Regions from separate parts of the Arthrobacter sp. 05L421 genome, predicted to be linked through region 1. Evidence: riboswitches for the same ligand, from Rfam matches in the RefSeq annotation. Region 1 holds a riboswitch; each other region holds the start of a gene.

Region 1 (7,832 bases):
CGAGGACCAGTCCCGCCGGGTGCTCCTGGCCTGCAAGGCCGCAGGGCTGGGGCTGCGCGTGCACGGCAACCAGCTGGGCGAGGGCCCCGGTGTCCGGCTGGCGGTGGAAGTCGGCGCCGCGAGCGTGGACCACGTGAACTACCTTTCGGCCGCGGATGTCAATGCCCTGGCCGGCAGCTGGTCCGGCTGGGACGCCGCCGGCGGCAGCGGCACGCGGGGCACCGTTGCAACGTGCCTTCCGGCCTGCGATCTGTCCACCCGGCAGCCGCTGGCCCCCGGCCGGGAACTGCTCGACGCCGGCGTGCAGCTGGCGCTGGCGTCCAACTGCAACCCCGGCACGTCCTACACCAGCTCCATGGCCTTCTGCGTGACCACCGCCGTGCTGCAGATGCGGCTGAGCGTCCATGAGGCCGTGCGCGCCGCGACCTACGGCGGCGCGCTGGCCCTGGGGCGGGAGTCCGGGAACGACGTCGACGGCGAACGGGCGGTGGGCTCGATCGCCGTCGGACACCGCGCGGACCTGCACCTGCTCAACGCGCCGTCGGCCACGCACCTGGCCTACCGGCCCGGCATCCCCCTGACGCACGCAGTGTGGCGGGCCGGCGTAGCGCAGCCCGTCCCGGTAGCCGGACCGTCCGTTAGCCAGCCCATCCGTTAGCACTGGCTAGAAAATCATGGGCGGAGCGTCGAGGACGGTCTCGTCCACGCGCCTCTTCTCCCACTGGGTGAAGGGTTTGTCGAGCTCGTACTTGTCCCGCGCCGTGCGCAGCAAGGTGCGGACCTCGGCGTTCTCCGGGTTGTTCAAGGACTCGAAATATTCCACCGACCAGTGAAACCAGCGCATGCAGAACAGGCGCATGGTCAGCCCGTGCGTCACGAACAGCGCGTTCGGGGCGTAGCTGGGCTTGGACCAGTGCCGGTGCAGGGTTTCCATGAAGGAGGAAATCCTGTCGTAGACATCGGAACCGGACTCGCCCTCGCGGAAGCGGTAGAAGAAGTGCCCGTAGGCGTTGCGGAGCTCCTTCTGGTCTTCAATGTCGCCGGCGATCTGAAAGTTGGCCCAGTCCTGTTCGCGCAGCCGCGGTTCCTCGATCACGCGCTCCACCAGAGGGCCAAGGTTGAGCGCCTCGAAGGTCTGGTAGGCGCGCAGGTAAGGGGAGACATAGACGCACACCGGGCGGCCGTCCAGCTGGCGGCGGACCTCTTCCCCGGCCGCGGTGGCCTGCTCAAGGCCCAGCGCCGTCAACGGGATCCGGTAGTCCGGAACACGGTTGTAGATCGAGGTATCGGCATTGGCAGCAGACTGGCCGTGCCGGATCATGATGATTTTCCGGGGCGCACTCATAATCCCCAAGCATAGGGCGCCCAACAGCCGGGGGTGCCGGCGCGGGCGGCACTACGCGGGCACCAGCAAACTTTCGGCAACTGCAGGCAAGATAGAACCATGTTGGTTCCCTCCCGCCGTCGGCTGCGGTTCGAAATGTTGATTGTCCTGGGCTTGTCGCTGGGGCAGTCCGCGGTCTACTCCCTGGTGCAGCTGCTGGACAAGATGACCACGGCGCCGCTGGCGCAGGGGACGTCCACGCTCAACCGGTCACAGAGCCCGCGCGAATACTTTGACCTCACTTACCAGATGCTGGACATCATCTTCGCCCTCGTCCCGGTGGCCCTGGTGATTTACTTCCTGACCGAACACTGGCCGGCCGGAGAGCGCGGAACCTCGGCATTCCGAAAGATCGGCTTCGACTTTGCCCGGCCCGGCAAGGACCTCCTGCAGGGGCTGGGGCTTGCCGCGCTGATCGGCATTCCGTCCCTGGGGCTCTACGCTGCCGGCAGGGCGCTGGGGATCACGACGTCGATCATTCCCAGCGCGCTTGCCCCGTACTGGTGGACCGTGCCGGTGCTGGTCCTGTCCGCGATCCGGCACGGGATCGTGGAGGAAGTGATTGTGGTGGGCTACCTGCTGGACCGGCTGGGGAAACTGGGCTGGAGCGTGCCGGCAGCCATCGCCGCCAGCGCCCTGCTCCGCGGCAGCTACCACCTCTACCAGGGGTTCGGGCCGTTCATCGGCAACGCGATAATGGGCGTCGTCTTCGCGCTGTTCTACATACGGTCCAAGCGGGTGATGCCGCTGGTGATCGCCCACGCCATTCTGGACACCGTGGCGTTCGTGGGGTTCAGCCTGTTCGGCAAGGCCGTGGGCCTGGGCTGAGCGGCTCACAATGCAACGCGGGGTCAGATACGGCCCATCCGGAGCCCCAGGATGGGCCGGAAGTGACCCCGCGTTGCGTTTAGGGGCCGGCGACATTACCGGCCTAAATGATCCGGGCCCTTAAATGATCTCGGCCGCCGTCTCCTGGGTGACATCGTTGGCACTTAAGAGATGGCGGCCGAAGCGTGGGGCAGGTGGGGCGTTAGATCGTGACCGCTCCGGAGGAGGTCTCGAAGGTGACGGAGAGGATGCCGGGAGTGCCGTGCGGCGCGATCCAGTTCACGGCGACGTCCTCCAGCGGCTTTTCCACCGGTTCGCCCAGCCACTCGGTCACGCGCGCTGCCGAACCGGCAATGGTCAATGCGGACATCTTGACTTCGCTCGCGTAGGCGTTGGACGGGTGGAGTTCCGGGTCGCCCTCCCACTTGAGCATGTAGGGCACCTGGGGGTCGGCGATGAGCCCCAGGATGCCGATCTGCTTCCAGACCAGTTCGCGGCCGTCCGGAAACTTCCGGTTGCCGTTCACGGCCGCTCGGCCGAGCCGCTCCTCGAACGGGGCCAGATCGTCAACCTCGACGCACCAGCCCATCCAGCCGCCGCCCGCTTCGGAGCGTGCCCGGACTGCCTGGCCGAACGGGGCCTTGTCGGAGGCCGGGTGGTTCAGGACCTCCACGACCTCCAGGTACTTGTGTCCCGCGAGCGGGATAATCATGTTGCGTGTCCCGAAACGGGGGTGCACTCCGCCCTTCACGGCTTCAACGCCGAGGGCAGACGCGATACGTTCAGTGGTGGCTGCCAAGCCATCGTGTTCACAGGCGTAAGAGACGTGATCCATGCGCATGCCATCATCTTGGCACTTTGTGATGGACCTCTCAGCTTAGGTTCCCCTAACCGCCATGGGATGTCCCGGGGAAGCCGACGCGGTGTCACGGGGGCGCTGACGCGCAGGCGTCTTCATCTTCGTCACAAAGCTATCCAGGGCTGCGCCGCGCTTCCTACACTGATGCAAGGTCATGAGTGCCAGCGCACAGCCCCGGCTTGCTGGCCGGCAACCCTCGTATCGCGGTGGGGTGCCCCGGGTGAAGACCTGGCCGTCCGGCGCCCGCCGGAGGGCAAGCGCGGCGCCTGCGCCGGTCCGGGCCGGTAGCCCTGGCCGGTGCTGTGCCCAGTCCCTTGAGGAGCATCAATGTCCAACGCCTGGTCCTTCGAAACCCGCCAGATCCACGCCGGCCAGGAGCCGGACAGCGCCACCGGCGCGCGTTCCCTGCCGATCTACCAGACGACGTCGTTCGTGTTCCCGAGCGCCGAAAGCGCCGCGAACCGCTTCGCGCTGGCCGAACTCGCCCCCATCTACACCCGGATCGGCAACCCCACCCAGGACGCCGTGGAACAGCGCGTGGCCAGCCTGGAAGGCGGCCTCGCGGCCCTGCTGCTCAGCTCCGGCCAGGCGGCGGAGACCTTCGCGATCCTCAACATCGCCGAGGCCGGGGACCACGTGGTGGCCAGCCCCAGCCTGTACGGCGGGACCTATAACCTGCTGGCCCACACGCTGAAGAAGTTCGGCATCTCCGTGACGTTCGTGGAGGACCCGGACAATCTGGAGCAGTGGCGCGACGCCGTCCGGCCCAACACCAAGCTGTTCTTCGGCGAAGTGGTCTCCAACCCCCGCCAGGACGTCCTGGACATCGAGGGCGTCTCCCGTGTGGCGCACGAGGCCGGGGTGCCGCTGATCGTCGACAACACGCTCTCCACCCCGTACCTGATCCGGCCGATCGAGTGGGGCGCGGACATCGTGGTCCACTCCGCCACCAAGTACCTCGGCGGTCACGGCGCCGCGATCGCCGGCGTGATCGTGGACTCCGGCAACTTCGACTTCGGCAAGGACCCGGGGCGGTTCCCCGGCTTCAACACCCCGGACCCCACCTACAACGGCCTGGTCTACGCCCGAGACCTCGGTGCGGACGGCGCGCTGGGCGCGAACCTTTCGTACATCCTCAAGGCCCGCGTCCAGCTCCTGCGCGATCTCGGCTCCGCCGTGTCCCCGTTCAACGCGTTCCTCATCGCCCAGGGCATTGAGACCCTGAGCCTGCGCGTCGAACGCCACGTGGCCAACGCCACCACGGTGGCGAAGTGGCTGGAGGCGAGGGACGACGTCGAATCGGTTGCCTACGCCGGGCTGCCGTCCAGCCCCTGGTACGAGCGCGGCCGCAAGTACGGGCCCAAGGGAACCGGCGCCGTCGTGGCATTCAACATCGCCGGGGGAGCCGAGGCCGGCAAGCGGTTCGTCGATGCCCTCGAACTGCACTCGCACGTCGCGAACATCGGCGACGTCCGTTCCCTGGTGATCCACCTGGCCTCGACCACCCACAGCCAGCTCTCGCCCGAGCAGCAGACCATCGCCGGCGTGAATCCCGGCCTGGTGCGGCTCTCCGTGGGCCTGGAGCACATTGACGACATCCTCTCGGATCTCGACGCCGGATTCCGCGCGGCCAAGTCCGCCTGAGTTAAGCCAGATAAACCTGACGGCCGGCCGCCGGCCTCCCTTGAACGGGACGGCCGGCGGGGGGCTGTCTGATCGCCGGGCTGTCACATGGAAGTCACAATCTTCGTGATTTCCGCACCCTCTTTCGTAGACTCGTACCAGGTCATGAGTGCCAGCGACAGCCCCGGCTTGCTGGCCGGCAACCCTCCTTTTGCGGCGGGGTGCCCCGGGTGAGGACCTGGCCTGCCGGTCAGCTGACGGCAGGCAAGCGCGAAGTTAGGTCCTCACATGACGATTGCCGTCACCCGCACGGGTGTTCCTGAAACCAAGCCATCCCGCAACCCGGACGGAACCGTCCAGTACGTCAGGATCGGTGACCTGCAGCTCGAATCAGGGATTCCGCTGCCGGATGTGGTCCTCGCCTACGAGACGTGGGGGACCCTGAACGATGACGCGTCCAATGCCGTCCTCATCGAACACGCCCTGACGGGCGACACGCACGTGACCCGCGGCCACAGCGAAGAGCCCGGTTGGTGGGAACAGCTCGCCGGGCCCGGGGCCCCCGTGGACACGGACAAGTACTTCGTCGTTTCAATCAACATCCTGGGCGGCTGCCACGGATCCACGGGACCCTCCACGCGGGCCCCGGACGGGCGCCCCTGGGGATCGCGGTTCCCGCTCGTCACCCTGCGGGACACCGCCGCCGCCGAGGCGCGGCTGGCCGACGCCCTGGGCATCGGCAGATGGTACGCCGTGCTGGGCGGCTCCCTCGGCGGCGCGCGCGCCCTTGAATGGGCCGTCACGTTCCCCGGCCGGGTCCGGCGCTGCGCCGTGATTTCCGTCGGCGCCAGCAGCACAGCCGAACAGATTGCCTTCGCGCAGGCCCAGACCCTGGCCATCCGCCAGGACCCCCACTTCAACGGCGGAAACTACTACGGCGGCCCGGAACCCGAAGCAGGGCTCGCCCTCGCCCGCCGCATCGCGCACATCACCTACCGCTCCGCAGCCGAACTGGACGGCAGGTTTGGCCGGAACGCGCAGGAGCCGGAGGCGCCCCTGGAAGCCGGATCGCTGGCCGGGCGCGGGCGCTACCAGGTGGAGAGCTACCTGGACCACCAGGGCAACAAGCTGGTCCGGCGCTTCGACGCGAACAGCTACATCGCCATTACCGAGGCCCTCATGAGCCACGATGTCTGCAGGGGGCGCGGAAGCCTCGAGGAGGCCCTGGCCCCGGCCACCGCCGAGTTCCTGGTGGCGGCCGTGGACTCGGACCGCTTGTATTTCCCGGCCCAGTCCCGTCAACTGGCCGAGGCCCTGCCCGGGCGCCCGGAAGTGCACATCATTGAAGCGCCCATCGGCCACGACGGTTTCCTGACCGAAATCGGCCAGCTCAGCGGCCAGCTGCGGGAGGCCTTCTTCGACCACTAGGCGCGACCTCTTGTGCATTTTTGCAGACGCGCTCTGCACTAATGGCTGTTGAGGCTCAGGGCGGGAGCGTCCATACTCATGGGGAATGACGCCATGTGCCCTAAGTCACGTGCGTCCTCAGCCCAATGGTCCACAGGGTGTCGACGGAGACACCGAAGGAGTCACGATGAGTACGGAAAACGCCGCAAGGCGCGCTGAAGAAACGGACGTCAAATCGTCCGGCCTGAAGAAGGTTGTCACGGCCTCCATGGCCGGCACCGTGGTTGAGTGGTACGAGTTCTTCCTCTACGCTTCCGCCGCCACCCTGGTCTTCGGCAAGCTGTTCTTTCCCAATTCCGGTTCGGAGTTGGACGGCATCATTGCCGCGTTCGTCACCTACGCGGTCGGCTTTATTGCCCGCCCCATCGGTGGCATCGTCTTCGGCCACTTCGGCGATAAGTTCGGCCGCAAGCAGCTGCTCCAGCTGAGCATCATCCTTGTCGGTGTTGCCACCTTCGCTATGGGCTGCCTGCCGACCTTCCAGCAGATCGGCTACTGGGCCCCGGCGCTCTTGGTCTTCCTGCGCTTCGTCCAGGGCTTCGCCGTCGGCGGTGAGTGGGGCGGCGCAGTCCTCCTCGTGGCTGAGCACAGCCCGAGCAAGTCGCGCGGATTCTGGGCCAGCTGGCCTCAGTCGGCGGTTCCGATGGGCAACCTTCTCGCCACCGGTGTGCTGTTCACCCTGTCCGCCACGCTGTCATCCGCGGAGTTCCTCAGCTGGGGCTGGCGTGTGGCCTTCTGGCTCTCCGCTGTGATCGTGATCGTCGGCTACTACATCCGCACTAAAGTCCAGGACGCCCCGATCTTCCTGGAAGCCCGCAAAGAGGTCACCGTTGAGAACAAGGGCTACGGCGTCGCCGAGGTCTTCCGCCGCTACCCGCGTGGCGTCTTCACCGCGATGGGTCTGCGATTCGCGGAGAACATCCTCTACTACCTTGTGGTCACGTTCTCCATTACCTACCTGAAGGTCGTGGTCCAGACGGACACCTCGCGGATCCTGCTGCTGCTGCTCGTGGCGCACCTGGTCCACTTCGTCGTGATCCCTTTGGTCGGCAAGCTCTCGGACAACGTCGGCCGCAAGCCTGTCTACATGGCCGGCGCTGTCCTCGGTGGTACCTGGGGCTTCTTCGCCTTCCCGATGATGGACACCAAGAACGACCTCGTCATCCTCGCCGCGATCACCATCGGTCTGCTGTTCCACTCTCTGATGTATGCCGGCCAGCCGGCCATCATGGCCGAGATGTTCCCGACCCGGATGCGCTACTCCGGTGTCTCGCTGGGCTACCAGGTCACCTCGATCGTGGCCGGTTCGCTGGCTCCGATCATCGCCGTCGCGTTGCTGAGCCAGTACAAGTCCTCCACGCCGGTGGCGATTTACCTCCTCGGCGCCTGCCTGGTAACGATGGTGGCCGTGTTCTTCCTCAAGGAGACCCGCGGTATTTCGCTGCACGACGTCGACGCCGCCGACGCCCAGGGCACTGCCGACCTGCTGGCCGCAGGCAAGAAGTAAGCTCGAATCAACACACCAACAGCCCGGGCCCCGCACTGCGGGGCCCGGGCTGTTGCCGTTTGTGCCAGCCGATCCGCAATTGACGACCCCCGCGAAGGCGGGCAGCCGCCTTAAACGCAGCGTGCCCGGCTCAGCCGGCCAGCACGTCCTGGCGCTCCCGGATT
Region 2 (7,832 bases), on a different contig from region 1:
CACCGTGTTCCAGGAACCCGAGCACCAGTTCGTCACGGGCAGGGTCCTGGACGAGCTCATGTTCGGCCCCCGCCACCTCGGCTACGGCGAAGACCGCGTGGATGAGCTGCTGGAGCGGCTGCGGCTGACAGATCTCGTGGACGCCAACCCCTACACGCTCTCCGGCGGCGAGAAGCGCCGCCTTTCGGTAGCCACGGTGCTGGCGGCGCACCCGCAGGTGCTGGTTCTGGACGAACCCACCTTCGGCCAGGATGCCAACACCTGGGCCGAACTCGCGTCGTTCCTGTCCGAGCTCCTCGACGCCGGCACCGCCGTCGTCTCTGTGACGCACGACGCCGAATTCAGCGCCGTCCTCGGCGGCACCGAACTCCGCCTCCGGCCGCGAGAAACCGCCGCCGTTCCGGGCCCGGAACTTGAGCTGCCGGAAGGGGCCACGCCATGAGGGACGCACTGAGCCTGCGCGGCAACCATGCGCTGCTGACCCGCGCCAACCCGCTCGCCAAGTTCACGGCGGTCACCCTGATCACCATGGTCCTGGCGCTGTCCATTGACTGGGTCTCGGCGTCGGTGGCGCTGGCCTTCGAGCTGCTGCTCCTGCCGCTGGCCGGCCTGACCTTGGCGCTGCTGTGGCAGCGGGGCTGGCCGCTGATCCTCGCGGCGGCGCTGGGCGGCTGGAGCACCGCCATCCTGGCGCCCGACGCCGGTTCCGTGCTGGTCGACGCCGGGATCTGGTCCATCAGTGCCGGCTCCCTGCAGCTGGGGATCGGCTTCATGCTCCGCGGGCTTGCCATCGCACTGCCTGCGGTGCTGCTGATGAGCTGCACCGACCCCACAGACCTGGCGGACGCCCTGGCCCAGAACGCAAAACTGCCGCACCGGTTCGTCCTGGGCACCTTGGCCGCCATGCGGCTGGTCGGGATCATGACCGAGCAATGGCAGACGATCGGCATGGCCCGGCGGGCCCGCGGGGTGGGCTCGAGCGGTAACCCCTATCAGCGGTTCCGCGCCACCCTGGGCCAGAGCTTCGGCCTGCTGGTGCAGGCGATCCGGAGCGCCTCGCGGCTCGCGGTGACCATGGAGGCCCGCGGCTTCGGCGGCGCCGCGCGGACCTGGGCCAGGCCGTCTACTTTCAGTGGGCTGGACGCCTGGGTGCTGCTGGGCGGGCTCGGCATCGCGGCAGCAGCCGCCGCCGCGGCCCTTGTGGCGGGCACCTGGAACCTTGTCTTCCTCACGCACCAGTAGGCGTCGCCGCAACCGCCGGCGCCACTGGCGAAGCCATTGACGGCACTACTGATTCAAGCGCCACCGTGCACCGCAGTGCGCGGGTTATCGCATGATGCGGGTATCCCTGTGAGATTAACGGCATTCCGGCCGGAATGCCGGGGGTTAATAAATCATCCGTGATATTTTCGGGACATGACTCAACCGACTGCTGAACATGTAGGCCTCCTGCTCCGCGAAGCCCGCGGGGCGAAAGGCTGGACTCAGGGACAACTCGCCGCCGAGCTCGGCACCAGCCAGAGCGCCATCGCCCGGATGGAACAGGGAAAGCAGAACCTGAGCCTGAAGATGATCCAGCGGCTGGAGGCGATCGTCGGGCACAGCATCGTCAAGGTGGGCCGGCCCCAGATGACCCACCTCCGGGTCGAGGGCGGCCGCACGCTGGCCGGTGCGGTGGACGTCAACAGCAGCAAGAATGCCGGCGTCGCGCTGTTGTGCGCCAGCCTCATCAACCGCGGCACCACCACCCTGCGCCGGCTGGCCCGGATCGAGGAAGTCAACCGGATCGTGGAGGTGCTGACCAGCATCGGCGTCGAATGCACCTGGCTCAACGCAAACGACCTCCAGATCCGCCGCCCCGCGGTCCTGGACCTGGCATCCATGGATGTGGAGGCGGCCCGCCGGACCCGCAGCGTCATCATGCTCCTGGGGCCGCTGCTGGACGAGACCGACACCTACCGGCTGCCATACGCCGGCGGCTGCGACCTTGGCACGCGCACCGTGCAGCCGCACATGCAGGCACTGCGCCAGTTCGGCCTGAGCGTGGAGGCGAAGTCCGGGTTCTACGCGGTGCAGGCACCGCCGTCGGACGCCCATGACCGCTCCTTCGTGCTGAGCGAACGCGGCGACACGGTGACCGAGAACGCCATCATGGCCGCAGCCCACCGCCGCGGCACCACCATCATCCGCAACGCCAGCCCCAACTACATGGTGCAGGATCTCTGCTTCTACCTGCAGATGCTCGGGGTGGAAATCGCGGGGGTTGGCACCACCACGCTGGAGATCACCGGCTGCCCGTCGATCGACGCCGACGTCGAATACTTCCCGTCCGAGGACCCGATTGAGGCGATGAGCCTCATCACCGCCGGCATCGTGACGAACTCGGAAGTCACAATCCGCCGGGTCCCGATTGAGTTCATGGAAATCGAACTCGCCACGCTCGAGCAGATGGGCCAGCGGCTCGAGGTCTCCGGGGAATACTTTGCCCGCAACGGCCGCACCCGCCTGGTGGACGTCACCACCAAGCCCTCGGAACTGCGGGCGCCGGAGGACAAAATCCACCCGATGCCTTTCCCTGGCCTGAACATCGACAACCTGCCCTTCTTCGCGGTGATCGCCGCCAACGCCCACGGCCAGACCATGATCCATGACTGGGTCTACGAGAACCGGGCCATCTACCTGACGGAACTGAACAAACTGGGCGCCCAGGTCCAGCTGCTCGATCCCCACCGGATTTATGTCAACGGCCCCACCAAGTGGCGTGCCGCCGAGGTGGGCTGCCCGCCGGCCCTCCGCCCCGCAGCCTGCCTGCTGCTGGCCATGCTGGCCGCCCGCGGGGTCTCGGAGCTGCGCAACATTTATGTCATTGAGCGCGGCTATGAGGATCTGGCCGAACGGCTCAACACCATCGGCGCGAAGATTGAGTATTTCCAAGACTGATTCCAGACCGGCCCAAGCGACGCGGGGTCACTCCATGCCCATCCGAAGGCGTGGGATGGGCGTGGAGTGACCCCGCGTCGGTGTAGGGGCGTTTCTGCCGATCCTGACGCACAATAGATTCATGCGCACGTTCGGCGTGGAGGAAGAACTGCTGATAGTGGACCCCGAATCGGGGATGTTGCTTGCCCTCGCCGACCTGATGTTGCCCAACCTGGTGCCGCCGAAGGAACCGGACACCGCCAGGATTCACGCGACAGAGAAACCGGTCCACGAGGGCGCAGACTTCAGCTACGAGCTCAAGCTCGAGCAGATCGAGACCCAGACGCATCCGTGCCTTGAGTACACGGAGCTGCTCCGGCAGCTCAGGCGGGGCCGGACCCTGGCGGACCAGGCCGCGCGGGCTCACGGCGGCCGCGTCGCAGCCCTGGCCACGTCGCCCCAAGGCTCCGCCACGCACCTGACGCCGAATCCACGCTACATGACCATGCAGCAACGCTTCGGGCTCACCGTCCGGAACCAACTGACCTGCGGCCTCCACGTCCACACCTATGTGGAGTCCCCGGAGGAGGGCGTGGCCGTGATGGACCGGATCCGCGACAAGCTTGCGGTGCTGATTGCAATCAGCGCGAATTCCCCGTTCTGGAACGGGGCCGAGACCGGATTCGAAAGCTACCGGACCCAGGCGTGGAACCGCTGGCCGGGGTCCGGTCCCACAATGATCTTCGGCAGCCTGCCCGTCTACCGCCGGGTGGTGACCCGGCTGGTGCAAAGCGGCGTCCTGATGGATGAGGGGATGGTCTATTTCGACGCGCGGCTGTGCCGGCAGCATCCCACCGTGGAGATCCGGGTCGCCGATGTGTGCCTGCGGGCCGAGGACGCTGCCCTGATTGCCGTCCTGGTGCGCGCCCTCGTGGAATCGGCGGTGCGGGAGTGGAACGACGGCGTCGACCCCGCACCGGTGCCCACACTGCTGCTGCGGATGGCCGCCTGGCAGGCCAGCAACTGCGGACTGCGCGGGGAGCTCCTGGACTTTGGAACCTTCACCCCTGCCCCGGCCGCGGACGTGGTCAGGGCACTGGTGGATTTCGTGGCCCCGGTGCTCGAGGAGCAGGGCGAGCTGGAGCTGGTGCGCGCGGGCGTCGAGCGGATCCTGGCGGAGGGCACCGGTTCGCAGCTGCAGCGCGGGCCGTTCCGGGCGGGCGGACTGCCCGCCGTCGTCGAACGGGCCGTCGAACTGACTACCCAGGGGGCCGCGCCGGGTACCGCCACCAAGGGACGGGCCGACGAGGGATCGCCCCTGGGCAGGGTTCGCCGGGGCTGACGGGGAGCCGGCAGCGCCAGATCTGCTTGAAGACTGGCCCTGAGCGCTAGACCTGTTTGAGCGCTAGACCTGTTTGAGCGCCTGGCCGAGGTCGCGGATCAAGTCCTCGACGTCCTCCAGGCCCACCGAAAGTCGGACCACGCCGTCGCTGAGCCCGATCGCCGCACGGCCTTCCAGGCCCATCGCGCGGTGCGTGGTAGTGGCCGGGTGCGTAATGAGCGTCTTGGCGTCGCCAAGGTTGTTGGAGATGTCGATGATCCGCAGCGCGTCCAGCAGCGCGAAGGCGGCCTGCTTCGCAGTTCGTCCCGGCGAAGGCGAAAGCTCCAGCGTAAGCACGGTCCCGCCGGCCTTCATCTGCTTCACCGCGAGGGGGTACTGCGGGTGGGACGGCAGCAGCGGGTACTTGACCCAACTGACCGCCGGCTGTCCCTCAAGCCATTCCGCCAGCCGCAGGGCAGAGGCCGAGGAATGGTTGACGCGCAGGGCCATGGTCTCCAGGCCCTTGGTGAGCACCCAGGCATTGAAGGCCGAGAGAGCCGGACCGGTGTGCCGCATGAGCTGCCTGACGGGCCCGTCAATGAATTCCTTGGTGCCCAGGATGGCGCCGCCCAGGACCCTGCCCTGGCCGTCGATGTGCTTGGTGCCGGAGTACACCACCACGTCCGCGCCGAGGTCTCCGCAACGCTGCAGCAGCGGGGTGGCGAAGACGTTGTCGACCACCACTGTGGCGCCGGCGGCATGCGCCAGTTCGCTCACGGCGGTGATGTCCACGATTTCCTGCATGGGGTTCGACGGCGACTCGAAGAACACCGCCGTGGTCGGCTCGGACAGCGCAGCCTGCCACTGCTCCAGGTCCGGTCCGTCCACGAAGACCGTCTCCACACCCCAGCGCGGCAGGATCTCGTTGAGGATCACGAAACAGGAGCCGAACAGTGAGCGGGCTGCGACGACGCGGTCGCCGGCAGCCAACAGCGCGCCCAGGGCAGTGAAGACGGCGGACATGCCGGACGCCGTCGCAAAACATGCCTCGGTTCCCTCGAGCAGCCGGAGCCGCTCCTGGAATGTCGCGACGGATGGGTTGCCGTAGCGGGAGTAGACGAAGCGCTCGTCCTCCCCAGTGAAGGCGCGCTCGGCGGCGGCCGCGGACTCGTAGACGAATCCTGAATTGAGGAAGATTGGCTCGGTGGTTTCCTGGAAGCCGGTGCGGTCCAGGCCGCCGCGGACAGCCTGGGTGTCGGCGGCCCAGCCGGAGGCGTCGGGATTGAACGTCACTAGATTTTTCCGAGGTTGGTGGGCAGGCCGCGGTTCTTCCAGCCGTTGACGGTGCGTTCGCCAAAGCGGTCGGTCTCGCCTTCGAAGCCCTCAAGAACGTTGTACGAGGTGTAGCCGGCGGCCGTCGCGGCCGTCGCGGCGGCGATCGACCGGGCACCGGAGCGGCACAGGAACACCAGTTCGACGGCGGTGTGCTCCGGTGCTTGCCGCTTTAGCTGTTCCACGAAGTGCGGATTCGGCGTGCCGCCGGCAAGGTTCCACTGGATGAAGAGCGGATCATTTTCTGCGGACTTGGTGTCCGGGATGCCGATGTGGGCCCATTCGCCCTCGGTCCGGACATCCACCAGAATGGCTCCCGCCTCAAGCTTGGCCCACGCCTCAGTAGGGCTGAGGTCTCCTGCGTAGCTCATGCGTGCCCCTCGAATGCCCCAACAGCGTCAAACTCGTCGGCGTCGAGCTCATCAACCGCATTGGCCACGGCGGCGTCCGCGCTCGCAATGGCAGCCGGCAGCACCAGCGCCTGCGCCACGATCACGGTGCTGCCGTTGAAGCTGGCGGCGGGGCTTCCATGCAGGACGTAGCCCTCGGCCAATGCGGCCGACACGCGCTCACAAAAGGCGCGGTCATCCGCACCGGTGAACAGGCGGTAGGCCAGCCTTTCCTCGCCGGCGGGGGCTGCGCTGGTTGCTGCACGGGTGGCTGTGTCTGGGGCGGCGGATGAACTGAGTATTTCGGGTACAGCGGGTGTTGACGTGTCGGGCACGACGGATCTCCTCTTTCACGCTTGCAGCTCGAATGGTCGATATGCCGAGTATTCACCTGAGGCACCCCGCCGCGAAAAGGGAGGGTTGCCGACCGGCCAGTCAGGGCTTGGCGCCGGTTCTCATTACTCCCCAAAAACGTAACACCAACGACGTCGGCCCGCACGGCCGCCGTCGTCATGTTCCGTAACCGGGCCACGCCCGACAGCCTGTGCCGGCCGGCGGACCGTATGCGTGCCTCAGGCAAGTAGTAGCGGGCTCCAACTTCGGGTATTGCCCACTCGTGTGTGCGCGGACGATTCGCCGTCTACTAGGGGAATGGTCCTGCGTGTCGGCGCGAGTTGCGGCAGATCCGGGCAGTCCGTCAATCGAGCAGTCCGTCAATCAGCAGTCCGTAAATCGAGTCGTCCGTCAACAAGCCTATGAATCGGTGGCCGGAACCGTCGGAGCCGCAGCAGCGGCCCCGCCGGTGACGGCGGAATGGAGCAATTGTGGGCCCGCGCATACTGGTTACCGGGATAGCAAGCGCCGCCGGCCGTACGGTCGCGGCCCAACTCGAAGCCCGCGGCCTTCCGTATCTGGGCTCCGACGCCCGCGCCGACACTCGCCAGGCGGAGGCTGCTCCCTCCGCAGCCGCGGCCAGGCTCTTGCCCGCGACGGACCCGGACATGATCCTGGACCTGCGCCGGCTGGTGGATCGCGAAGCCATCAACGTCATCATTCCGACCCTCACCGTGGAACTTCCGGTCCTGGCCGCAGCCCGTGCCGGATTCGCCCAGGACGTGCGGATCATCGTGGGCGACCCTGCCGCGGTGGCGCTCGCCAACGACAACCTGTTTACCACCTGGGCGTTGCAGGCAGCCGGCATTCCGGTGCCCCGGTTCGGCGTTCCGGGCGACCTCGCTGCCGCGCCGGCATCCCTAGCCGGCCTCAGCGGTCCCGTGGTGGTCAAGCCGCGGGTCTTCGAAGGCTCCCGTGGGGTCCACGTGCTGGCCGGAACGGCCTCCGTCACCTGGAAGAACATGCCCGCGGGGCAGCTTGTCCAGGAGTTCATCCCGGGCGCCGACTATGTCTGCCTGGTGTTTGGCACCCCGGCACGCAACGCGATGGCGCCAGTGGCGGTGGTCCTGGAGAAGACCAGGACTCCGTATGGACGCGCCGGCAGCGACGAGGTAAGTCGCAGGGTGCCCGCCAGCGAGGCCGGGGACGTACGGAAGCTGGGCCTGGCCGCCGTCCGCACGCTCGGGCTGACCGGGCCAGTCCAGGTCCAGATCCGCCGCCGCGCGGACGGAACCCCTGTGGTGCTGGGAGTCTGCGCGACCCTCGGGGAGAACAGTACGTGGGCCCCGGAAATGCTCGACGCCGTACTGGCAACCTTCATGCTCCCGGCGTTCAACCCCGCCTCGTTCCGGCGGTGCCCGGCAATTCCAGCGGACGCCCTGGGGTGAGGACCAGCACGCCTGGCCCCGGCCCCGCCCCCGACCATGGTCCGGTCAGTGCGTGATGAGATGGGACCCATGTCCAGGCCGGCGCGGGCT
Region 3 (7,832 bases), on a different contig from region 1:
GCGGCACGGTCCGGCGATCGTCCAGCGCGCTTTTCACTCAGCTCACGTTTCAATCATGGGCGGGGGCGCTGCAGCCTGCGTGCGCGGCATCGCTGTGGACCCAGAGGGCCGAGGCGACTTCTTCGGCAAAGTCGAATTCCCGCGGTGCCGCGGCGGCACCGATCCGCACCACGATCGGACCGCCGAACGGCCTCCGGCCCACCACCTCCACCTCGGCGTCGAGGTCGATGTCCTGGGCGGCGAGGTAGCGCAGCAGCTCCGGGTTCTCGTCGCTGATCCGGGTGATCCGGCCGGTATGGCCGTCGTCGAGTTCGCTCAGGCGGTGGGCGGCGGGCACCAGCACGGAGCCGTCCGCGGCCGGGATGGGATCGCCGTGCGGGTCCCGGGCGGGGTTTCCGAGCTTGGCCGCCATCCGCTCAATGAAGGTGTCGGAGACGGCGTGCTCAAGGAGCTCTGCTTCGTCGTGGACCTCGTCCCAGCGGTAGCCGAGCTCCCGGACGAGGAAAGTCTCGAGCAACCGGTGCCGCCGGACCATGGACAGGGCGAGCCGGACGCCGTCGCTGGTGAGAGTGACGGCACTATAGGGCTTGTGGTCTACGAGGCCTTGGTCCTTGAGCTTGCGGACCATTTCCGAAACCGAGGAGTTGGCGACGCCCAGGCGCTGCGCCAGCTGCGTGGAGGTGATGGGTTTCGGCTGCCATTCGGTGAACGAATAGATGACCTTGACGTAGTCCTCGATCGAGGAGGAGGGCGCACTGGTCTTCACAGACCTAAGCCTACCGTCAGCTTCCTCGGGAGAAAGTGAGCCACAGCAGCACCAAATTAAGTGCCACGACGAGCACCACGCTGATGATGGCTGCGATGCGGAGGGCCAGGCCGTCGGCAAACCGGCCCATCAGGGCCTTGCTGCTGGTCAGTACCACCAGCGGGACGAGGACAAAGGGAATCCCGAAGCTGAGGACCACCTGGCTCAAGACGAGCGCCCAGGTGGGGTCGAAGCCGACCGCCAGCAGCACAACGGCCGGAATCAGGGTCACCACGCGCCGGGCCATGACAGGAATCTTGATCTTGAGCAGGCCCTGCATGATGGTTCCGCCTGCATAGCAGCCCACCGAGGTCGAGGCCAGGCCGGACGCGAGCAGCCCGACTGCGAAGATCACACCGATGATGGGGCCGAGATTGGCGGTGATGGCGGCGTGCGCGCCCTCGATCGTCTCCGTGCCCTCTTCCCCGCCAAGGGTGGAAGCGGCAAGGAGCAGCATGCCGATGTTGACCAGCCCGGCGATCGCCAGCGCGGCCACGACGTCGAACCGGGTAGCCCTGACCAGGCGCGCGACGGCCGCCGGTGGAACATGCAGGTGTTCGTCTGGGCGGTGCCGGTCCCGGGACAGGGCCGAATGGACGTAGATGGCGTGCGGCATGACGGTAGCGCCGAGCATGCTGGCGGCCAGCAGCACAGTCTCCGGACCCTGGAAGCCGGGCACCAGCCCGGCCAGGGCGGCGCGCGGATCCGGCGGGCTGATGAACAGCCCGGCCAGGAAACCGATGGTGATGATGCCGAGCAGGAACATGATGATGAATTCGAAGGGCCGCTGTTTCTGTCGGGCCTGCACCGCGAGCAGGAGCATCGACACCGCACCGACAATCACGGCGCCAAGGGGGAGGGGGAGTCCGAAAAGCAGGTACAGGGCGATTGCCCCGCCCACCACCTCGGCGAGGTCGGTAGCGGCGGCCACGACTTCGGCCTGCAGCCAGAAGGCGCGGCGCCAGAACGGTTTGAGCCGCTCGCCGAGGATCTCCGGGAGGCTCTTTCCCGTGACGATTCCGAGCTTGGCGGACTGGTACTGGACTAGGACTGCCATGATGTTGGCGGCCACGAGTACCCACACCAGCAGGTAGCCGTACTGTGCGCCTGCGGTCAGGTTGGCGGCCACGTTTCCGGGGTCCACGTAGGCGATCGATGCCACGAACGCCGGCCCCAGCAGGCCGATCAGGGCCTTGCGGGCACCCGGATGTTTATAGGTGCGCGCGTCCTGCGGCGACTGTTCGTGGCCCCTTACATCCAGCACTGCCAGCTCCCGTGAATGGCGCGTCTGCGTTGACGCGATGATCGGTACCGGCCCGAAAAGCGCCCGGTTCAAAGTTTCGCATGCCTACAAGCGATTATTAGGCATACCGAAACAATATGCCCCGGCCGGGGCCTTACGCAATCCGGAAGGCCCGCCACGTCTGGGTCAGGTAGGGCAGCCGGAGCACTGCGCCTGGGGCATGGCCCAGATGCTCGTGCAGGTACCAGTCGAGGTTGGACATTACTTTGGCCCGGGTGGAATCCGATGCCGCGAGGTAGTAGCTGCGGGACTTGGTCAGCTCCTGGATGTCCGCCGTGGTGACCGAATCCTCCCACCGGGTCAGGTGGCTCTCCAGCCCGGTGAACTCGGAACCCACGGGCGGGCGGAAGTGCGGTTTGTGGACGTCCCCGGCGTGCATGATGCGCGAGAGCCGGTGCACCCAGGGCACAGCGGTGTCCAGTTGGTTCCAGATCAGGCCCAGCACGCCGTGCGGCCGCAGGATCCGGGCAATCTCGGTGCTCGCCAGGCGGGGATCGCACCAGTGCCATGCCTGGGCGACCGTGACGAGATCGAACGTCTCCGGCGGCAGGCCCGTGTCCTCGGCGCTGCCCTCGATGGCGGTGACCTCCGGCAGGGTGCGGCGCAACTGCTCCAGCATGTCGGCCGAGGGATCAACGGCCACCGTATGCAGGCCGCGGGCCGCCAGAAGCGCAGTGAACTTGCCGGTGCCGGCGCCGATGTCCGCGGCATCCTTGGCCCCCGCCGGGATCAGCCAGTCGGCCGACTCCTGCGGATACCCCGGGCGGACGCGTTCGTAGTGCTCGCCGCCGTCCTGGAAACTTTGGCCGAGTTCCTGGCGCCGCTCACTGTGGAGCTTGGGCCCGCCGCTTGCCACGTGCGCTCTCCTTCGGGAAGGTACTGCTGGTTTCAGATACCTTTCGAATTTACCGCACGGGCGCCGTGCCTAGTCCTCCGTGCAGGGCGCGGCACCGGCGGTGCCCGGGGTGTTCGGGGCCCAGTGGGGGTAGCTGCGGGTATCGTTGGCCGGCACCCAGCGGCCGGCGTCCACCACGTAGTCCCAGCCGAGTCCGTTCTGCCGCAACTGCTGCAGGCCGGCGAGCAGGCGCTCGGCATCCTCCAGCCGTGAGCCGAGGCCGAAGCTGGCCCGCAAGGAGCCGGCGGGCAGGCCGAGCCGCTTGAGCAGCGGGTGGGCGCAGAAGCGCCCGTCGCGCAGGCCAATGCCGTGTTCGGCCGACAGGTAGGCGGCCACCAGCCCGGCGTCGTAGCCTTCCACGGAAAAGTTCACGACGCCGATGGTGCCGGTGCCCGGCAAGTCGCCTCCGGGGGAAGAAGCGGTGGACGAATCGGCAAAAATCCGGTGCACGGTCACGCCGTCGATGCCCTGCAGGCCCTCGACGAGGAAGGACCGGATGGCGTCCTCGTGGGCCTGCCACTGTTCCGGGTCCAGGGCTGCGATCACCTGGGTGGCGCGGGCCAGCGCGGCCGCACCGAGGACGTTCGGCGAGCCGCCCTCGTGCCGGGCGGGTCCGGTGGTCCAGCTGACGGAGTCGAGCCGGGCGTCGCGGACTGCGCCGCCGCCGGCCAGGTGCGGGGTGCCGGCGTCGAGCCAGTCCGTCCGGCCCACCAGCACGCCGGTGCCGAACGGGGCGTACAGCTTGTGCCCCGAGAAGGCGAGGTAGTCGACGTCGTCCGCGGTGATGTCGATCCGCCGGTGCGGGGCCAGCTGTGCGGCGTCGACAACGATCCTGGCGCCGTACTCGTGCGCCAGGGCGGCGAGGGTCCGGATCGGCAGGATTTCCCCCGTGACATTGGAAGCGCCGGTGACGGCAAGCAGGCTGACGCCGCCGCGCGCGAGCTCGTCCCGCAGGCGGTCCACGGTGGCCGCGAGGGTGGGGGCAGCGACGACGCTGCGGTGCGGGACACTCTGCCAGGGCAGGAGGTTGGCGTGGTGCTCGATGTCGAGATACAGGACCTCGCCCGTGGGCCGGCCGTCACGGAGCGGCAGGCAGCCGGCCAGCAGGTTCAGGGAATCGGTGGTGTTGCGGGTGAAGATCACGGAATCGTCCGCCCGGCCGCCCACGAAGTCCCGCACGATGTCCCGGGCATTCTCGTAGACGGACGTGCTGATCTGCGATGCGTAGCCGGCGCCGCGGTGCACGCTCGCGTAGTAAGGCAGGATTTCGTTCAAGTAGGCCGAGACCACGGACAGGGCCGGGGCGGAGGCGCCGTAGTCGAGGTTGGCGTAGCGGGCATGGCCGCCTGTGATCAGCGGGGCCTGGATTTCGGCCCCGGTGACGGCCGCCAGCGGGCGGCCCGCGAGGGCGTGAAATTCGGGGGCAGCGGGAAAAATGGCAGTTGTCATGGGACCTCACTCGACCAGGACCCCCACATCGTGGGAATCCGCGCTTGCCGGGTCCGTTCCGGACCGGCCAGGTCGTCACCCGGGGCACCCCACCGCGTCTGGAGGGTTGCCGGCCAGCAAACCGGGGTTTAGCGCTGGCACTCGTGACCTGCATCGAGCGTAGGACATACGCGCAGCCGGGGAAAAGGCGGTCACCGATTGTGAAGCGGATTGTTACGGACCAGGGCTACGGAGCCGCCGTGACACCATCCAAGGACGGCACTGTGACGCGGCGCGCCGGGCAGGCTCCCGGGCATCCGCCGCGCGGATCGGCCCCGCCGCACGCTCTCATCCCAGACTCCGCCTCCCTCAATTCCCAAGTCGGCCGCCTCAAGCCGACCACAGTGGCGGTCCCGGGGCTCCGGCCGCCAGCGGGCTGGACGCTGAGGCCGAACAGGGCTTCCAGCGCAGCCGCGTAGTCGTGCTGGCGGCCGTCCGTGGCCAGTTCCCTGGCGCGGACCGTGGGGAGGTGAAGCAGCCGGCGGACCAGCCGGCGCATCGCGAGGTTCACATCCTCTGCCTGGGCGCCGCGCCCATGTTGCTTCATGGTGCGCTCCACTTCGGCCTCGAGGACCTGCTGGACGTGCCGGCGCAGGGCCACGATGGCGGCGTCGACTGCGCGCAGTTCCTCTCGATCTTCGAAACGGTGCGCCGCCTGCCGGACCATTGTGCGGGCGAGGCGGAGCGCCTCGGAGTCCGCAGGGGGAGCCGCGGATCGCACTGAATCCAGGGTGATCAGTTCAATGCCCGGCAGATCCGCCACGTGGGGGTCGAAGTCATGGCTCAGAGCGAGATCGACGACGGTGAGGGCACGGCCACTGCCACCTCTCCACTGCGCCAGTTGGCCGGCAGCGATGCGCGTCTCCGTGCCGCTGCAGCCAATCAGTATGTCTGCCCGGGCAACAGCGGCGGGCAGCACCTGTGCCGTCAGCGCCGTGCCACCCCTGCTTGCCACAAAGGCCTCCGCGCGGCCGGATTGGGAGAAGACGGAAATGGTGGGGCATCGTTTGCTCCTGAGGATCTCCGCGACGCACGCGGCGTAGGAACCGGTGCCGAAGAGGACTACGGAAGCATCAGTCAGGGACGGGTACGCGACTCCGGCAGTGGCCAGTTCAAGGGCCACCGATGCTATGGACCTGCTGGCGCTGCTGAGCGTGGTCCGCGCCCCCACGTCCCTGCCCGTGCGGGAGGCCTCCTGAAACAGCCGGACCAAAAGCCCGCTCGCAGTACCTGCGGCTTGTGCTTCAGCGAGGGCGCGGCGGACCTGGCCGGCGACTTGACGCTCACCCACCACAACGGAGTTTAGGCCGGCTGCAACGGCGAAGAGATGCTCCGCCGCGGACGCGCCAGACGAGTGTTCGAACAGGGACGCAAGCCGGACGGCGGGCAGGCCCGTGCAGAGGCGGACCGTACCCAGGGCAACGGTGCAGGCGGCATCTACATGGTCCCTGGACGCCACCTCGCAGTAGATCTCGAAGCGGCTGCAGGTGGACACGACCACGGCTCCGGACACGGCGGAACTGCTGGCGAGCAGATGTTGGCCCAGCTCCGAGGAGACGGCCTGGAGCCGGGCGGCGGACTCAATGTCCAGGTCCCGGTACTTCGCAACCAGGACCAGTAGAACCGGACCGACGCCGACGTCGGGGGTTTCGGGATCCTTGGGGTGAACCGATCCAGACATGGCTGCCCTCCTGCCACTCGATGCCCGCTCCACGCCTTGACGGCAGCGAAGCTGGGGACAGCGTCGTACAGCGGCCCTTGGGAATCCTTGAGGGGGGCCTAGAGGAGGTCGTCGAGGTCGGGGTTGAGCCGCTTGAGGACTTCTGAGTGGAGGATGGAGTTGGTGGCGAGGGCGTTGCCGCCGAAGGGGCCGTCCTCGCCCTCGAGCGAGGTGAAGCGGCCGCCGGCCTCGGTAACGATCGGCACCAGGGCCGCCATGTCGTAGAGGTTCAGCTCAGGCTCGCAGGCGATATCCACGGCACCCTCGGCCACGAGGCAGTAGGACCAGAAGTCGCCGTAGGCACGGGTGCGCCAGACTTCCTCGGTGAGGCCCAGGAACTCGTCCAGGTTCCCGCGCTGCTTCCAGCCGCCCAGGCTGGAGTAGGACAGCGAGGCGTCCTCGAGGTTGGAGACGTTGGAGACCTTCAGCCGTGTGGCGGCGGCGAGCGAGCGGCCTGTGTAGGCGCCCGCACCCTTGGCGGCCCACCAGCGTTTGCCCAGCGCCGGCGCGCTGACGACGCCGACCACCGGCTCGCCCTCATCGACGAGGGCGATCAGGGTGGCCCAGACCGGGACGCCGCGGACAAAGTTCTTGGTGCCATCGATCGGGTCAATGATCCAGCGGCGGGAGCCATGGCCAGAACTGCCGAATTCTTCGCCCAGGACCGCGTCGCGCGGCCGGGACCGGGAGAGCTGGCCACGGATGGCCTCCTCGGCGGACTTGTCGGCATCGGTGACGGGCGTCAGGTCCGGCTTCGTCTCGATCCGAAGGTCGAGCGCCTTGAAGCGGCTCATGGTCTGGGAGTCGACCGAATCTGCCAGGACATGGGCAAGGCGCAGGTCATCGTTGTAGCTTGAAGCGGGTTGGCTCATGGTTCCAAACTACCGGCAAACCGGGCTGCCGGGCGGGAGGCCGCGGCCCGGCGCCGAAGGTCCTACTGCGGGGCCGGCTAGGAGACGGTGCCCAGTTCCTTGGTTTCCTGCGCTTCCATCCGCGGGTCTGTGCCCAGCAGCCGGCGCAGGGACGCGAGCCTGGCGGGTCCGGAGGGCCCGGCATGCCCGGCGGCAACCCACTTGTCGACGCCGCAGTTGACGGCGGTGGCGTCGTGCTTGCAGCCGCGTTCGCAGTCGTCGGTGCCCGGTTCCAGGTCCGGGAAGGAGCGGAGGATCCGGTCCGGGTCCACATGGGCCAGCCCGAAGGACCGGATGCCGGGGGTGTCGATGATCCAGCTGCCGGCCGGGGCATCGTTGACTTTGAGCGCCAGCGCGGAGGACGACGTGTGCCGGCCGCGGCCCGTGACCGCGTTGACGCCTCCCGTGGCCCGCTCGGCCCCGGTCAGGGCGTTGACCATGGTGGACTTGCCGACGCCGGAATGGCCCAGCATCACGGTGACCTTGCCGTCGAGGTAGTTGCGCAGCTGGGACACCGCGTCCTTGTCGAGCCGTGCGGAGAGCCCGTCGTCGGAGCGGGCGTCGATGCCGGAAGCGGCGGAGTCTGCGGTCTTGGAGATGATGACGGGGAAATCGAGATGCTGGTAATTGGACAACAGCTCGGCGGGATCCTTGACGTCGGCTTTGGTGACGAGCAGCAGCGGCTCAATGCCGGCGTCGTAGGCCGCTAC

What was found. A riboswitch is a leader RNA that binds a small molecule or an ion and turns the genes downstream of it on or off. The one in region 1 is predicted to bind S-adenosylmethionine.
Region 2: another riboswitch for S-adenosylmethionine. It lies ahead of AC1DKQ_RS08675 (DUF1737 domain-containing protein); the one in region 1 lies ahead of AC1DKQ_RS07620 (bifunctional o-acetylhomoserine/o-acetylserine sulfhydrylase).
Region 3: another riboswitch for S-adenosylmethionine. It lies ahead of AC1DKQ_RS00120 (aminotransferase class V-fold PLP-dependent enzyme); the one in region 1 lies ahead of AC1DKQ_RS07620 (bifunctional o-acetylhomoserine/o-acetylserine sulfhydrylase).

Annotation. Positions count from the first base shown of each region.
Region 1 is NZ_JBFTOC010000004.1:205,760-213,591, reverse strand. It holds gene hutI (imidazolonepropionase) at 1-658, shown strand, start outside; gene AC1DKQ_RS07635 (histidine phosphatase family protein) at 665-1,345, opposite strand; gene AC1DKQ_RS07630 (CPBP family intramembrane glutamic endopeptidase) at 1,445-2,212, shown strand; gene AC1DKQ_RS07625 (VOC family protein) at 2,415-3,053, opposite strand; SAM riboswitch class IV at 3,222-3,337, shown strand; gene AC1DKQ_RS07620 (bifunctional o-acetylhomoserine/o-acetylserine sulfhydrylase) at 3,399-4,715, shown strand; SAM riboswitch class IV at 4,856-4,971, shown strand; gene metX (homoserine O-acetyltransferase MetX) at 4,983-6,122, shown strand; gene AC1DKQ_RS07610 (MFS transporter) at 6,289-7,668, shown strand; gene AC1DKQ_RS07605 (LysR family transcriptional regulator) at 7,799-7,832, opposite strand, start outside.
Region 2 is NZ_JBFTOC010000005.1:125,560-133,391, reverse strand. It holds gene AC1DKQ_RS08705 (ABC transporter ATP-binding protein) at 1-442, shown strand, start outside; gene AC1DKQ_RS08700 (energy-coupling factor transporter transmembrane component T family protein) at 439-1,242, shown strand; gene AC1DKQ_RS08695 (UDP-N-acetylglucosamine 1-carboxyvinyltransferase) at 1,417-2,940, shown strand; gene AC1DKQ_RS08690 (glutamate--cysteine ligase 2) at 3,062-4,261, shown strand; gene AC1DKQ_RS08685 (O-succinylhomoserine sulfhydrylase) at 4,325-5,533, opposite strand; gene AC1DKQ_RS08680 (rhodanese-like domain-containing protein) at 5,533-5,943, opposite strand; gene AC1DKQ_RS08675 (DUF1737 domain-containing protein) at 5,940-6,188, opposite strand; SAM riboswitch class IV at 6,309-6,424, opposite strand; gene AC1DKQ_RS08670 (ATP-grasp domain-containing protein) at 6,786-7,742, shown strand; gene AC1DKQ_RS08665 (hypothetical protein) at 7,788-7,832, opposite strand, start outside.
Region 3 is NZ_JBFTOC010000001.1:22,669-30,500, reverse strand. It holds gene AC1DKQ_RS00140 (fluoride efflux transporter FluC) at 1-37, opposite strand, end outside; gene AC1DKQ_RS00135 (metal-dependent transcriptional regulator) at 50-766, opposite strand; gene AC1DKQ_RS00130 (Nramp family divalent metal transporter) at 783-2,069, opposite strand; gene AC1DKQ_RS00125 (class I SAM-dependent methyltransferase) at 2,203-2,964, opposite strand; gene AC1DKQ_RS00120 (aminotransferase class V-fold PLP-dependent enzyme) at 3,034-4,452, opposite strand; SAM riboswitch class IV at 4,488-4,601, opposite strand; gene AC1DKQ_RS00115 (glutamyl-tRNA reductase) at 4,679-6,172, opposite strand; gene hisN (histidinol-phosphatase) at 6,271-7,083, opposite strand; gene rsgA (ribosome small subunit-dependent GTPase A) at 7,161-7,832, opposite strand, start outside.